2 regions of the Virgibacillus siamensis genome follow, and region 1 is predicted to be linked to the other one. Evidence: riboswitches for the same ligand, from Rfam matches in the RefSeq annotation. Region 1 holds a riboswitch; the other holds the start of a gene.
The links. A riboswitch is a leader RNA that binds a small molecule or an ion and turns the genes downstream of it on or off. The one in region 1 is predicted to bind S-adenosylmethionine.
Positions count from the first base shown of each region.

Region 2: it holds a riboswitch for S-adenosylmethionine, as region 1 does, so the genes downstream of both, B1K71_RS07490 (Na+/H+ antiporter NhaC family protein) here and B1K71_RS17945 (PLP-dependent aspartate aminotransferase family protein) in region 1, are expected to answer to the same signal.

Region 1 covers NZ_FUIH01000007.1:2,944,345-2,951,914, reverse strand. The annotation lists gene B1K71_RS17960 (YpmS family protein) at 1-569, opposite strand, end outside; gene B1K71_RS17955 (SGNH/GDSL hydrolase family protein) at 580-1,491, opposite strand; gene B1K71_RS17950 (homoserine dehydrogenase) at 1,704-2,690, opposite strand; gene B1K71_RS20030 (hypothetical protein) at 2,716-2,880, opposite strand; gene B1K71_RS17945 (PLP-dependent aspartate aminotransferase family protein) at 2,909-4,621, opposite strand; SAM riboswitch class I at 4,711-4,824, opposite strand; gene rarD (EamA family transporter RarD) at 4,905-5,807, opposite strand; gene megL (methionine gamma-lyase) at 6,026-7,210, shown strand; gene cls (cardiolipin synthase) at 7,550-7,570, shown strand, end outside.
Region 2 covers NZ_FUIH01000007.1:772,699-780,268, reverse strand. The annotation lists gene B1K71_RS07530 (MFS transporter) at 1-1,446, shown strand, start outside; gene B1K71_RS07525 (methylated-DNA--[protein]-cysteine S-methyltransferase) at 1,480-1,962, opposite strand; gene B1K71_RS07520 (bifunctional transcriptional activator/DNA repair enzyme AdaA) at 1,959-2,555, opposite strand; gene B1K71_RS07515 (M23 family metallopeptidase) at 2,631-2,816, opposite strand; gene B1K71_RS07510 (FAD-dependent monooxygenase) at 2,826-3,974, opposite strand; gene B1K71_RS07505 (hypothetical protein) at 4,062-4,307, opposite strand; gene B1K71_RS07500 (GNAT family N-acetyltransferase) at 4,372-5,121, opposite strand; gene B1K71_RS07495 (DUF3267 domain-containing protein) at 5,311-5,928, opposite strand; SAM riboswitch class I at 6,011-6,124, shown strand; gene B1K71_RS07490 (Na+/H+ antiporter NhaC family protein) at 6,263-7,570, shown strand, end outside.

The DNA of each region.
Region 1 (7,570 bases):
AGATTGTTAGCTCCTAAATCGATATGTTCGACTCCAACCTGGAAGTTACTTTTGATTTTCATATCAGTGACTGCCACATAGATTTCTTCATCTTCCGGATTGATTGCAACCCATTTCGGCACAGGTAAATATTTTTTCATATACTCCATGATTTTTTGGTTTGGAAGCTGCAGCAGTCCGATTGAGATGGATTTCTGTTTTAGAATAACATCACCATTTTCCTGGACAAATGGCTCCAGGTGCATGGAGAGGGGGACTGATGTGGAAAAGACAGGCAGCTCTCCCTGTAGATGAACATCATCTTTCAATGTCACCTTATAATGATGATTTGATCCTTCCAGTAATTTATCAATGTACGCATTGACCAGTTTATTCAAATTCTGCTTGGTGGTTCGTACAATAAATTCTGAACTCTGCTGAGTGATTTCGTTTTCCTGATTCGGATTTTCTGTTTCAGATACCGGCCAGAAAATTAATGCGATGATAGCAATAAAAATAATCAGGTTCAGGCCGAAGAGCATAAAAAATAGTCGTTTCCAATTGTTTTTCCGCTTTCTCCGTTCCGCCATTCTGTCCACCTCACTTATCTGTTATATATTCCAGGACCCGTTTGGCGATTAATTGATAGCCCTGGTGACTCGGGTGGAAATGATCCTTGTAGAAAAAATCAGCATTCTTATCGGCGAATAAGTCAACTGTAGGAATGAATGTTATGTCATCATACTGCTGCGTTATGTTTTTGCTTGTCGAATTCCAGTTTTCCACAATGACACCAAGTTCCTCCAGTTTCGGGAAGAATTTTTCAAATGGGTTGTAAAAGCCGATCAGGTAGATTTCTGCATCAGGATTGTATTTCCGCATCGTATCAAAAATATTTTTAAGTCTTTCCTTATACGCAATTCGTTCTTGTTGAAAGTCTTTGAGGGTCAAATCGGTAATATTATGCTTAACAACTTCCATTATATCGTTGGCACCAATTGTAATTAATATGACATCGGCATCTTTCAGAGATTGCTTCACACCGGGATTGTTCATCCGGGAATACATTTGACTTGTTGTATTACCGCGGACACCATAGTTATCAAATGTGACTTGCTCTGAATCTTCTTCGTTCATGATGCCTTCCAGAATCCCCACATAACCGCCGTCAACAACATTATCCCCAACTCCTTGCGTCAACGAATCACCGATTGCTACAATATGTGATTCTTTGTTGGTAAATAAGTCAACTGTACGTTCGAGTGCTTCACTCAGAATGATTTTTACAGACCGGGTAACCGGATTTTCATCTTTTTCTCCTGACTGGTTCTTTTTTTCTTCCTTCTTATCCGGGGTTTTTTTCTGATCTGATTTTTTTTCCAGTTTCTCCTGATTTTGCAGTGGATGATCCACTTTATTGTTTAAGTCCTGATCGGGCAGATTCATAACTATTAAAAATCCGAAGCCTATAAGCAGTATAACCAATATAGTGAAAATGTATCTTTTTTTCAAATCACTCACACCTATGCTGGATTCTTCCTGTATGTATTCATTACAATACTATATATGTACCCGATTATACAGGCAAGTATAGCAAAATCATGTTTCGATTTATTAACATTTTATGCAGGATAGGCAAAAGTGTAAACGCATTTGTGAGGGAGGGGGTGATTTTTTGTAAACGGAATGAAAAAATCGTCTCCCTTGGGAAGACGATTTTCAGATTAACTAATAGGAAGGGGGGCCGGCTTTTGACTTACAATCATGCAAAAATCCTCCAGCATTGCGCTGGCGGTTGGGAATGCACCGGCACCGGGACCAGTTAGGGTAATATCACCAACGATGTCGGCTTTCAGGTGAATCGCATTATCCACACCTTCGACAGCGTACAGCGGGTGTCTTTCCGGGACAGCTGCAAGTTCAACTTCGGCGGTTAGATTTCCGGTCTGGTCGTACTTGATTGATGCGATATGTTTGATCCGTTTACCTTCATGTTTTGCCTGCTGAATAGCTTCGGCCGTTACATCGGTAATACCGGTTCGTTTAATGTGCTCCGGATCAGGCTGCTTATTAAAAATAAGATCACTGAGAATCATCAGTTTGAAAAAGGCATCATATCCTTCGATGTCATTCGTTGGATCTGCCTCTGCATATCCCCACTTTTGTGCCTGCTTCAATGCAGTGGAGAAGGGGAGCCCATTTTCCCGCATTTCAGTCAGAATATAGTTCGTCGTTCCGTTCAAAATTGCCTGTACCTCCTTAATCTGGTTGGCTTTGAACAGTTGACGAATTGACTGGATGATTGGAATTCCACCTGCTGTCGTTGCATCATATCCAATCTGTACATCGTGAAGTTTAGCGAGTGCTTTCAGCTCATTACCATGTGCGGCAAACATTTCTTTATTGGCCGTAATCACATGTTTTCCTGCTTCAATGCATTGCTTGAGATAGGTAAAAGCAGGCTCTTTTCCGTTGATTGCCTCAAATACAACATCAATTTCCGGGTTATATAGAATATCGGAAATATCCGTTGAAATGGGGGTCTTTGCTCCGATCTTTTGATGTTTTTCCGGATTTTCGATTACAACCGTTGACAGGTGTATCGGTGCACCGAGCTGCATTTCCAGCCGCTTTTTATGGATGTGGAGGGTTTGGTAGACCCCGCATCCGACAGTTCCCAGTCCGATTAACGCCACATGAATCGGTTTCATCAATCAAGTCTCCCTTCGTCTAAGATCAACGGTGATATGCCGCAGCCTTTGAAAAAATCCAACCGCTGCAGCAGCATATCAACCGTAATGCGTGTATATAAACCATTCCGGATGGGAAATCAACCGAACGGGCCGCAGTATCAACCATACAGGAAGAAATATCGACCTTTAGCCGAAAACGACCAACCATGAATAGACATCCTGTTCGCTAACGCTGCTTATGCATTTGCAAAAACGTCCTCCGTTTTGCCGCCGCGCAGTTTAAGAGCTTCCTGATAGGCATCTTTTCCGGATATAACCGTGATACCTGCAGCTCTTGCATTTTCCAATGTCGCGTCACTTCCGTTCGGGTTTTCCACCCAGAGAATTTTACCTTCTTTATTAATAAATTGTTCAATTGACTCAGGTGGCAGTGCCTGATCATTGGTTGCTGCAGCATCCACTTCAAATGGAATATCCACTAATGTCGGATAGTCACCTTGCTCACCGACAGTTACCACTTGGAAGCCTAATTGATCAAGCTTATCAAATGAACTTGCGCCATAAACGGCAATAACTTTTTTACGAAGTCCGTTTTCCCGGTTAAATGGAGATGACAGGAGCCATTTGACTGCATCCGCTTCTGTTGGCTGAATGGCCTTTTCAACACCGGCGGCATTTGAAATGGCCTGGTCGAGATCTGCCAAAATATCTTTTGTTGATTCAAGGCCGATTGACAGGCGAATCAATTCTTCTGTAACACCGCTTTGCTTCAGATCTTCTGCTCCCAGTTGCTGGTGCGTTGTTGATGCCGGATGAATGATCAGTGATTTAGCATCACCGACATTGGCAACGTGTGACCAGATTGTCGTACCGTCAATTGCTTTTCTTCCGGCATCGCGTCCGCCTTTAATGCCAAATGTAATAACGGATCCATACCCATTTTGCAAATATTTCTGTGCAGCCTGATGGGATGGATGATCTTTCAATCCCGGGTAATTTACCCATTCAACAGCTGGGTGGTTTTGCAGGAATGCCGCAACTTCCTCGGCATTTTGATTATGACGTTCAACTCTCAGGTGCAGTGTTTCAAGTCCTTGCAATAAAAGGAATGCATTCTGCGGACTGATACATGCGCCGATATCGCGAAGCAGTTGTACACGCAGTTTGGTGGCAAAAGCAACCGGTCCAAGATCAGCGAATTTTATGCCATTATAACTTTCATCCGGTTCTGTGAAACCAGGGAATTTTCCTTTAGTCCAGTCAAACCTGCCACCGTCAATTGCGACGCCGCCGATAGCTGTACCATGACCGCCAATCCATTTTGTTGCCGAGTGGACTACAATATCTGCACCCCATGCCAGTGGTTTTGTAACATATGGTGTAGCAAACGTGTTGTCAATAATCAGTGGAATATCATTGGCATGCGCAATTTCTGCAATTTTTTCGACCTCCAGAACGTTCAGACTTGGATTCGTAATTATTTCACCGAAGATGGCTTTTGTTTTCGGTGTTATTGCATTGCGGATCTGATCCAAATCTGTTCCATCGACAAATTTTACGTCAATCCCGTATCGTGGCAGTGTATTGGCGAATAAATTATACGTTCCGCCGTATAAATTGCTGTCGGCAATGATTTCATCACCGCTGCCGGCGATATTTAAAATGGAAAGGGTAATCGCAGCCATACCGGATGAAGTGGCAACTGCGGCTGACCCGTCTTCCAGTAATGCAATCCGCTGCTCGAATGCATCAACGGTCGGGTTCATAATCCTGCTATAGATATTACCGGGTTCCTGCAGACCAAACAGATTTTGTGCGTGCTCTGTATCGCGAAATACATAGGAAGTAGTTTGATAGATTGGAACTGCACGGGATCCTGTTGTCGGATCAGGCTCCTGTCCACCGTGAAGCAGATTTGTTTCCTGGTTGAAAAGTTGATAATTTGACATGAATAATTCCTCCTTTGAATTTTATCTGGAGAAAGAGGGTAAATAAAAAGCCCTCTTCCTAAGAAGAGGGCGTGTATGTAACGGACCTCCTCTTATCTTCCAGATCGTAATTGACCTGTAGGATTTAGCACCTTACTAAGCACGCATGCTTTTAGGTTGCCGGGCTTCACAGGGCCTATTCCCTCCGCCGCTCTTGATAAGAGATGAAATTGTAAATTCAATTAATTTAATGAACATTATATACATGATTCGTTCGGTACGTCAACATATTTTTAAAAAAATTTTATAATTCTTTCTGGCGAACCGTTTTTTTATGCCGGGATGATGCCATGTAAATGATCAGCGCCACCCAGATAAATACAAATGAAATCAGATGTGCCTGTGTAAATGTTTCATGATACAGGAAGACGCCAAGAATTAGCATTAGCGTTGGTGCGATGTATTGCAAAAACCCGACCATGGAAAGCGGGATCCGTTTAGCACCGGCAGCAAACAGCAGAAGCGGGATGGCAGTGGCGACACCCGCACCGAACAACAGGGCACCGCTTCCGGAAAACATTGTCGCCGGTGACAGCGTACTGTCCGGAATGAATATTAAATACAGCAGTGCAATTGGTGTTACGAGCATCGTTTCGATTGTCAACCCGAACATGGCGCTGACATCGACCATTTTTTTCAACAGTCCGTACAGGCCAAAACTGAAGGCCAGTACAAGTGAGACCCATGGGAAAACACCGAAACTGATCGTTAGATTGATGACCCCGATTGCTGCAAGAATGAATGAGATTAATTGCCGCCTGCTAAGCGACTCTTTCAGTACAAGCATACCAAGCAAAATACTGACCAGCGGGTTTATGTAATAACCGAGGCTTGCCTGGACAACATGGTCACTGTTCACTGCCCAGATAAACGTCAGCCAGTTGATGCTGATAATGACCGAAGCTGCTGAAATACCAATAAGCTTCTTTTTATCATGGAAAATGATGCTGCATTCCTTCAAAAATGGCTTAAGCTTTCCCGATGCCAGTACGATGATAACCATAAAAATAAATGACCATAAAATGCGGTGTGCCAATATTTCGTCAGCGGGAACATCCTGGACCAGTTTCCAGTAAATCGGCAGAAACCCCCAAAGCGTGTAAGCAACCGCAGCATATATAATCCCCAATTTATTTTCCTGATCCATCTCACAACCCCCCTGTCAAAAATTTTCCGTATTCGACAAATTTCGAGTGGTGCCAGACGCTTGTCGAATTTCTAAATAAGCTAAGTTTAGTTTCTTTTTTCGGTAAAAGCAATTGGGGCGACTTGAAAAAATCAGGGTAAACGCTTTCGAAATGTTGCTGAATCGAATATGATAGTAGTATATGGGTTTAGTAGATTTTAATAGTGGGGGGACTTTGCATGACACATGAAAATAAACATTTTGAGACGACTGTAATCCATGAAGGGTATGATTCAAAGGAAATGCTTGGAAGCCTGGCGACACCGCTTTTTCAAACGTCGACATATACATTCGATTCTGCTGAACAGGGGGAGCGCCGTTTTGCCGGGGAAGAAGGCGGTTATGTGTACTCCCGTCTTGGCAATCCAACCGTAAGTGTACTGGAGGAGCGGATTGCGGCGCTGGAAAACGGAGAACGAGGCCTTGCTTTTGGATCGGGGATGGCCGCGGTTTCTGCGATTCTGATTGCGTTAACGAAGGCGAATGATCATGTGCTTTGTTCATCCGGGCTGTACGGATGTACGTATGGTCTTTTATCCATGATGCAGGACAAGTACAATATTACGCATGATTTTTCCGATATGCGCACAAAGGATGAAATTCGTTCACTTATTAAACCGGAAACAGCATGTATTTACGTGGAAACGCCAATTAATCCAACGATGAAGCTGATTGATCTGCAGATGGTGGCAGAAGTTGCCAAGGAGCACGAAATCCCTGTTGTTGTTGACAATACATTTTCATCACCGTATTTGCAGCGCCCGCTGGAATTGGGCTGTGATGTTGTGCTGCACAGTGCAACGAAATATATCGGCGGGCACGGGGATGTTGTGGCAGGCCTTGCTGTCGGTAAAAAAGATTTCCTCGATGAGGTGGCGATGACCACACAAAAAGATATTGGCGGCATAATGGCACCAATGGATGCCTGGCTGCTGCTCCGCGGGTTAAAAACATTGCCGCTCCGCCTTGATCGTCACTGTGACAATGCAGAGAAAATTTTTGACAAACTGCGTAACCATCCGAACGTCGATCATATTTATTATCCAGGTGATGAAAGCAATCCGGACAACGCCATCTGTAAAAAACAGATGAAACGCGGCGGCGGATTAATTTCCTTTGAAGTAAAAGGAACAAAAAAAGATGCACAGCAGTTTCTAAACCATCTTACATTTTTAAAACTGGCGGTAAGTCTGGGTGATACGGAGACATTGATCCAGCATCCGGCAACAATGACACATGCGGTAGTGCCGGAAGATGCACGTCTTAATATGGGCATCACCGATCAATTGATTCGCCTTTCCGTCGGCTTGGAAAACTGGGAAGATATCTGGACTGATTTAGAACAAGCACTCAACCAGCTATAAAGGTGCTATACACGTCTGTACAAGCGGACGTGTTTTCTTTTTGGAAAAAAAGGGGATTGGCTTGGACCCGGATTAATATTTTTTGGCGGGATGTGTGATCGAACACCGGCCGTAAAATGTTATCAGTCAGATTGGGGCTTTTATCGGTCACCTTGCTTAGTTTATCAGTCACATTGTCTTGTTTATCAGCCACTTTTGCAAGGTTATCAGTCAAAACGTTAAAATTGTTGGAATGATAAATGCGCTGTCCGGGAATAGAAAGAATAGGGCACTAACGTAAATCCATAATTTATGCTATATTATGGTTACTGTGACTGCGGGGCGAGAGGAGAACTGCGTATGAGCATTACATCGATTTTA
Region 2 (7,570 bases), 2.2 Mb from region 1:
CAACGAAAAAACAGACAAAAACTGCGGAAAGATGATATTAACGTTGTCGATGCAGACAATGCCAAAAAGGCAGTGTTCGCCACTGGTATGGGAAATGCTATGGAATGGTTTGATTTCAGCATTTATTCCTACCTGGCTGCTACGATCGGCAAGCTATTTTTTCCCGAATTTTCCGGTCCGCTGCAGCTCGTTTTCAGTTTTGCCACGTTTGCAGTAGCATTTTTGGTTCGTCCGTTTGGCGGAATGTTTTTCGGTATGCTCGGAGATCGTCTTGGACGAAAGAAAATACTGGCGATTACCCTTATTATGATGGCAGTAGCAACCGTAAGCATTGGTTTCATTCCCACATATGCGTCCATTGGGGTGACTGCACCTATTTTGTTATTACTGGCCCGTCTTGTACAAGGTTTTTCAACCGGCGGGGAATATTCGGGTGCCATGACTTTTATCGCAGAATCCACTGCTGACCGAAAACGCGGAGTCATGTCAAGCGGACTCGAAGTCGGGACATTGGTCGGTTATATTTTTGGGTCAGGAATCGTAACATTGTTAACATTTATACTGGGTTCTGAAACAATGTTGGATTGGGGCTGGCGAATTCCGTTTTTCATTGCCGGGCCAATTGGAATCATCGGTCTTTATTTACGTACCCATCTGGAAGAAACGCCTGCATTTGAAGAAATGGAAAATAAAAAAGAAGGACGGGAAAATGAAAACCATGTAACGATGAAAGATATTTTCAAATACCACCGCAGGCCGCTGATCATCGGCCTCATTCTGGTTTTCTTTTATAATATCGTTATATATACCTTGCTGACTTATATGCCATCCCATTTAACAGCTGTGCTTGGATACAAGGAAACTACAGCACTGCTGATCATTTTAATTGTTATGATTGTAATGATACCAATTGTCATCCTGATGGGGCATCTTGGTGACCGTCTTGGCAATAAGAAAGTCATTCAAGGCGGACTGATTGGGATAATTCTCTTAGCAATCCCGGCATTTCTGCTCATTGGCAGTGGAACAAATTGGATGGTTTTTGCCGGTTTACTGATCTTAGCAATATTTTTGTCATCGATGCAGGGAACAATGCCATCTCAATTACCTTCCCTCTTTTTTACGGAAGTCAGATATGGAGCACTTGCCATTACGTACAACATTTCAACTTCCGTCTTTGGCGGGACAGCTCCTCTTCTTGTTTCCTGGCTCATTGCACAGACATCGAACAACATGATTCCAGCTTATTACATGATGTTTGCCTGCCTGATCGGCATCTTCGTTGTATCAAAATACGTCAAGGATACATCCGGGAAACCGCTCCGTGGATCTCCACCGGTCGTTGAAGAAGAAGAACATATTGACGAGGTCCTTGAAGAAACGGATGAAACTTTATGGTGGCATGAGGAAAAAGATAAAATTGAACAACGAAAAGAAGATGAATAAAGCCGGGACGAGGATTATCTCCTCGTCCCGGCTTTATACCATTGCACCTTCAATTCCAAGCAGTTCGCTCTTCATCTTCATCCCGCCGGCATAACCTGTCAGTTTATTGTTTTTGCCAATAACCCGGTGACACGGAATGATAATCGGCAGAGGGTTGACAGCATTAGCATGTCCTACCGCCCGTACTGCTTTTGGGCAACCAATTGCCTTAGCTATAGCCGAATAAGATTCTGTTTTCCCATACGGAATTTCCTGAAGTGCCTGCCATGCTTTCCTTTGAAACGGCGTACCATTTAATTCAAAACCGATGTCGAATTGTTGACGCTGTCCATTCAAATATTCGTTCATCTGTTCACGCACTGTTTCTCCAGCATCACGACTTTGTTTCATGGTACATCCCGTACAAAGAGAAGCCCAATGCCCATTCGTCAATACAATTCGCTGCAGCACACCATTCTTTTCATCAAAAACAAACCGCAGCATGCCAATTTTTGTTTCACATTCATCGTATATCATATTCTGTCACCCTTCTTATCCGGGTAATCTGATTGACGTTCAGAACGATAGCGATTTGGTGCGGTTCCAGTCTCTCTTCTGAAAGCATTGTAAAACCCGGAAATACTTTGAAAGCCCGCTTGGAAGGCGATTGCTGCAACCGATCTTTTTGTGTTCACAAGCAATTCCTTCGCCTTTCGTACTCTAACTCTCTCCAGATACTTATGTGGTGTTTCCCCAGTGCTGTTTTGAAATAAGCGATGTAAATGAAACTTGCTTACTCCTGCCTTTTGCGCGATTTCAGTTAAAACGAGGCGATGTGAATATTCCTGCTCCATAATTCCCTTTGTTTCGTTAATAATCTTTTCACATGGGTCATAGCTGTTTAAATCTGGCCGACACCTTTTACATGTACGATATCCCGCTTCCATAGCTTCCCAGGCTGTTGCGTAAAAGGATACATTTTCAGAATTGGGTGTCTTGGATCTGCAAGATGGCCGGCAAAATATCCCTGTTGTATGAATGGCATAGAGGAACGTTCCATCATAATCCGGGTTGCAAGAAACCAATGCATTCCATAACTCATCTGCAAACATACCGTTAATCGTTTTCATATCCGACAACCTCCTTTTACGGTTACGATATCATCCTGTTGTAAAAATTTCTTCTTCGTTGTTGCGGTTTAATTTTCACCAAATCAAACTGTTCCGGACAGGAAAGCTTCCATTAAATTCAATTGGTACACCTTTTCCGTCTTTTTCTGCATGTATATGTACATGCGGTTCCGATGTATTGCCTGAATTACCAACAAGTCCGATTCGCTTTCCTGTTTGGACTTTGTCTCCTTTGTCGACCATAACACTTCCTTTTTGCATGTTAACAAATCAATAATACATACGAAATGGATATTTCAATGACCCTTCCAGCATTGCGGCAGGAGTCATGCGCATGACTGTGTTTCGAATGGAAATATACGGATTCCTATCCATTTGTGCAGCCTTTCCAACCCGCCATGAACGGTGAACCATTGCAGCTGTTTTTTGAAGACGGTTCCGCTCAAAGGAGACAAAGGCTTTTTGGACGGTTGGTTCATTTTTCAGCGCCCGCCGTAATGCAAATACATCCTCAATTCCCTGACTTGCCCCCTGTCCCATATTCGGTGTCGTTGCATGCGCAGCATCCCCAATCAGCAGAACAAGATGGTAAGCAAATCGACTTAGCGGTTTCACATCCAAAACATCATTCTGGATCACGTTTTCATTTTTTGTTATGCTCATAAGTTCTGAAACCGGAAAATGATAGTTATGAAAACGATGGGCCAAATCTGCAGTTGTAAAACGAGCCATTTCATTATTTTGAAATGAACTGTTCACACAGGCAAACCAATACAGTTTTTGATTTGCGAGCGGTACAATGCCCATTCGTCCGTTAGCACCCCATGTTTCGGTGAAAATCCCCGGTTTGTACATATCTGCAGGAGCATCAACTACTGCACGCCAGCACGTATATCCGGCATACCGCAGCTTCACATTATGAACCAGACTTTTTCGCACTGTTGAATGAATTCCGTCTGCTGCAATCAGTCCATTCCCCTGCATAGTCGACCCATCGTCCAAAAACACAGTAATCGTGTCCATGTTTTGTGACACATTCACAATTCGTTTACCAAGTTGAAGTGTACCTTCGTTCAAATGATGAGCGAGCGCTATTTGCAGCTTTGCCCGGTGAACAGTGAAATAAGCAACCCCATATTGCTCATTGAGCTTTGAAATATCGATGGTATTCAGTTTATCTCCGTTGTGATCCAGAAATTCAATCTTATTCAATAAATGGGACGCAGATTCAAGATCATCCATCACTCCCAACCGGTTTAGTACTGTCCACGCATTAGCACCTAAACCGAGTCCTGCACCCACTTCCTTTAATACGTCCGTCTTCTCCAGAACCGTCACCAGAAAACCTTCCCGCTGCAACATGATTGCCGCTGTCAGCCCGGCGATCCCGCCGCCTGCAATTATAAAATCATATTTCATAACCACTCCGCCCTTCATTCTCTCTTACAGCATATAACCTATAACGGAAACTGCAAACTTATAATTTTAAAAAACCACATCTCCGTTTCATTTATCGGGATGCGGTTCGGTATCATTTTGAAAAACATTTCGACCTATTTTTTGCGATACAAGGTAAGAAAGTGTTGCGATAAGCAGCATGGACAAGAATGGAATGAAGGATTTGCCAAAATCTGTTTCCTGATGAGTACCAATCATAGGGTTATATAATGACGTCAAAACCAAGCCTGATACAATTTGAAACAAACCATACAACACGATAAAGTTTACGATAAACACGAAATACTTTTTCAAACCTTTCACCTCTTATTATTGATACGAATTACAGCAGCAAACGTTTCAAGGGATGTAATCTATGCTAGTAATCCAAATAATGTCGCATCCAAACATTTGGCTCAATATAAACACCTTTATCAGCCGCAATATCGACATTCAACGGTACTAAGCCATCTTTTATGACATATCTTCCTGAAGCGGGCAGTTTCAAACCTGTCCAATCTTCCCATTTTTTAACAGAAGCAGGAATAACCATCGACCTTTCCGCCACTTTAATAATCGAAGCGCCGGATTTATAATGCGTCCTAATCCAGGGATCAAACGGTGTAGCATCTTCCCTCAACCAAGTAATGTATTCATCCATAGGTATTAGCGGATACTTGGATTTTGAGGATGGCCTGACAGGGGCGACCATTTTATCCAGATTATGTTCAACAGCCAAAGCCTTCATTTCCCTGACCATCAATCCACTCAGCCCCTTCCCCCTGAAATCCGGGTGAATGACAATCGCCAGAGCTGAAAGCGAATTTGGGGATTTATGATATTTGTAATCTGTCATTCCTTTCTCAAAAACACCATCCCAACCGGACGGCAGAGTCGCATCACTACCATCCCAATCAAATGGAATAGCATTACCGCACGCCACAGGGTGTGATTCTTTATTGAACAAAAGATATTGAAATTCGGGAAAGCAGGAAAATAATTTTCTCCAATACGTTACACCAACGGGATCCTGGCTCATATACTTTACCCAGCCCAATCCATGTAATTTATCGAATTCATCTACTAATTCCGGACGTGCTTTAACTGTGTTTACCGTATAATTATCCATACTTTATTTTCCTCCTGAATTTCACATATATAAACCAGTACAGCCGCGTTACTTGGCCTTTGAAGAGTAACACGGCTTTCTAAAAATTCATCTAACATAAAGCATAACATCCACAGAAAAAATAACCACCCCGGCATTAATCTGAACTATCAATTTCAATTTTTTCTTTTATCGGGCTTTAAATCACAGTTAATTACTTCGTTTCCAATAAGTTTTTGTCCCGTTATTTGTTATGATGGCTTTCCTTGGAATGTTGATTAATATGAACATGAGATTCAGGATATCAACTGACGATGCCATAGCGTTAACGAATATCAGAAGCTTCATGGATGGTGTTAGTGCTCCAATTATTCCCAGCACCATTGGTAATAGCATGGAAATAATAATAAAAGGAGCAACAGTAATAATGATGTACCTCGATTTTGTAATCACTTCTTCCGTTGCTACATACCCGCCAAATAGTGTGAGTCCAATCGTCGTGTTTTCGGATCTGAGAAAGTTTGGTATGAAAATCAAATGGAGTAATTCATGGATGAAGACCAATAAGAATATTAAGAGTATAATTCCCAGGTTAACGGTAATTGTTAATGAATCCTGCTGCGTTGTCATACCAAATTCATTTAATGTAATACCGGAAAAAAGATTTATCATCCAAAGGGCTGCAATTCCATTCAGTATCATAAACGGAATTGATAAAAGAATAGCCACTGTCAAACTTTGGGGTACTTTCATTTCCTTCCAGCCATTTTGAATCAGTTCCACATGTACAGCTTCATTCATCTTCGGCAATTTATTCCGTACCTTCATGACACTCCCCCCATTTTCAACATATTACGATTGACACATTTCATGAATTGTACTAAACTGACTATCATCCAATTAAATACACCACTTATCCAGAGTGGCTGAGGGATCTGGCCCTGTGAAGCCCGGCAACCTGCGCAAATAACTGCAAGGTGCCAATTCCAGCAAACCGCTATATATGCGTTTTGGAAGATAAGATATTCTATAATCTCCTTCCAAGACGGAAGGTTTTTTGTTTTTGTACAGGTTTTATTGCACAGTCCAGATGTTGAATCGACATGATAGCAATAACCCCAGAATTCCTAACACACTTACATTCATCAAGGGGGAGATTGGAATGAACACAACAAAAATTAATAAAGGAAATCCTTTTGCGTTACTGCCTTTTATCATTTTTTTACTGTTATTTATCGGATCCGGTCTTATAAATGGCGACTTTTATAAACTGCCCGTACTTGTTGCAGTATTCATTGCCGTTTTATTCGCACTGTTTATGAACCGGAAAATGGCGTTTAAAGATAAACTTGACCACCTGACAAAAGGTGCAGGTCATCCCAACATTATGCTGATGGTCATAATTTACCTGCTTGCCGGTGCATTTGCTGCTGTCGCTGAGGGTGTTGGAGCAGTTGAATCAACCGTTAATCTCGGTTTAACTTTCTTACCGGAAAACCTGTTAATTGTCGGGTTGTTTATAATCGGCTGCTTTATATCCATTTCAATGGGGACATCCGTCGGCACGGTCGTTGCGCTTGCCCCAATCGGTGCCGGACTTGCTGATCAGACCGGTATGAGTACTGCCTTGATTATGGGTGCAATTATCAGTGGTGCCATGTTCGGTGATAACTTGTCGATGATTTCCGATACGACCATTGCGGCGGTTCGAACACAGGCTGTTAAAATGAGTGATAAATTTAAGGTGAACGTTTATATCGCACTTCCCGCTGCAATTGTAACAGCTGTAATTTTCGGAGTAATGACACTTGATGCAAGCGGCGGGGTCAGCGGAAATCACCCATATGACCTGATAAAAGTATTGCCATATCTTGCCGTACTTGTATTTGCGATTGCCGGTGTCAATGTCATCTATGTCTTAATCGGCGGTACCATTTTCGCCGGAATCATTGGACTGTTTTACGGTAAATTCGACGGCATGGGATTCCTGAACTTGCTTGGCGACGGCATGGCCGGCATGCAGGAACTATCCCTGTTATCGATTTTACTAGGAGGTTTAGTCGAACTAATCCGTGTAAACGGCGGAATTGACTTCATGCTTCATGCTATCAGCAATCGAATTAAAACACGAAAAGGTGCCGAAGCAGGAATTGCCGGACTTGTCAGCGCCTTTGATGTATCAACAGCCAACAACACAATCTCTATTATCAGTGTTGGTCCGCTAGTCAAACAGATTTCAGAACGGTTCGGTGTCGACCCGCGACGATCAGCTAGTGTTCTGGATATTTTTGCAAGTGCATTTCAGGGGATTTTACCGTATGGTGCACAATTGCTCGCGGTTGCCGGTGTTGCATCCATCTCCCCTGTTTCCATCATGCCATACTGCATCTATCCGGTATTGCTCGGAATAGCCGGTGTAATTGCAATTGTTGCTGGTTACCCGCGATTTTCCACCGGCGTCAAAACAGAC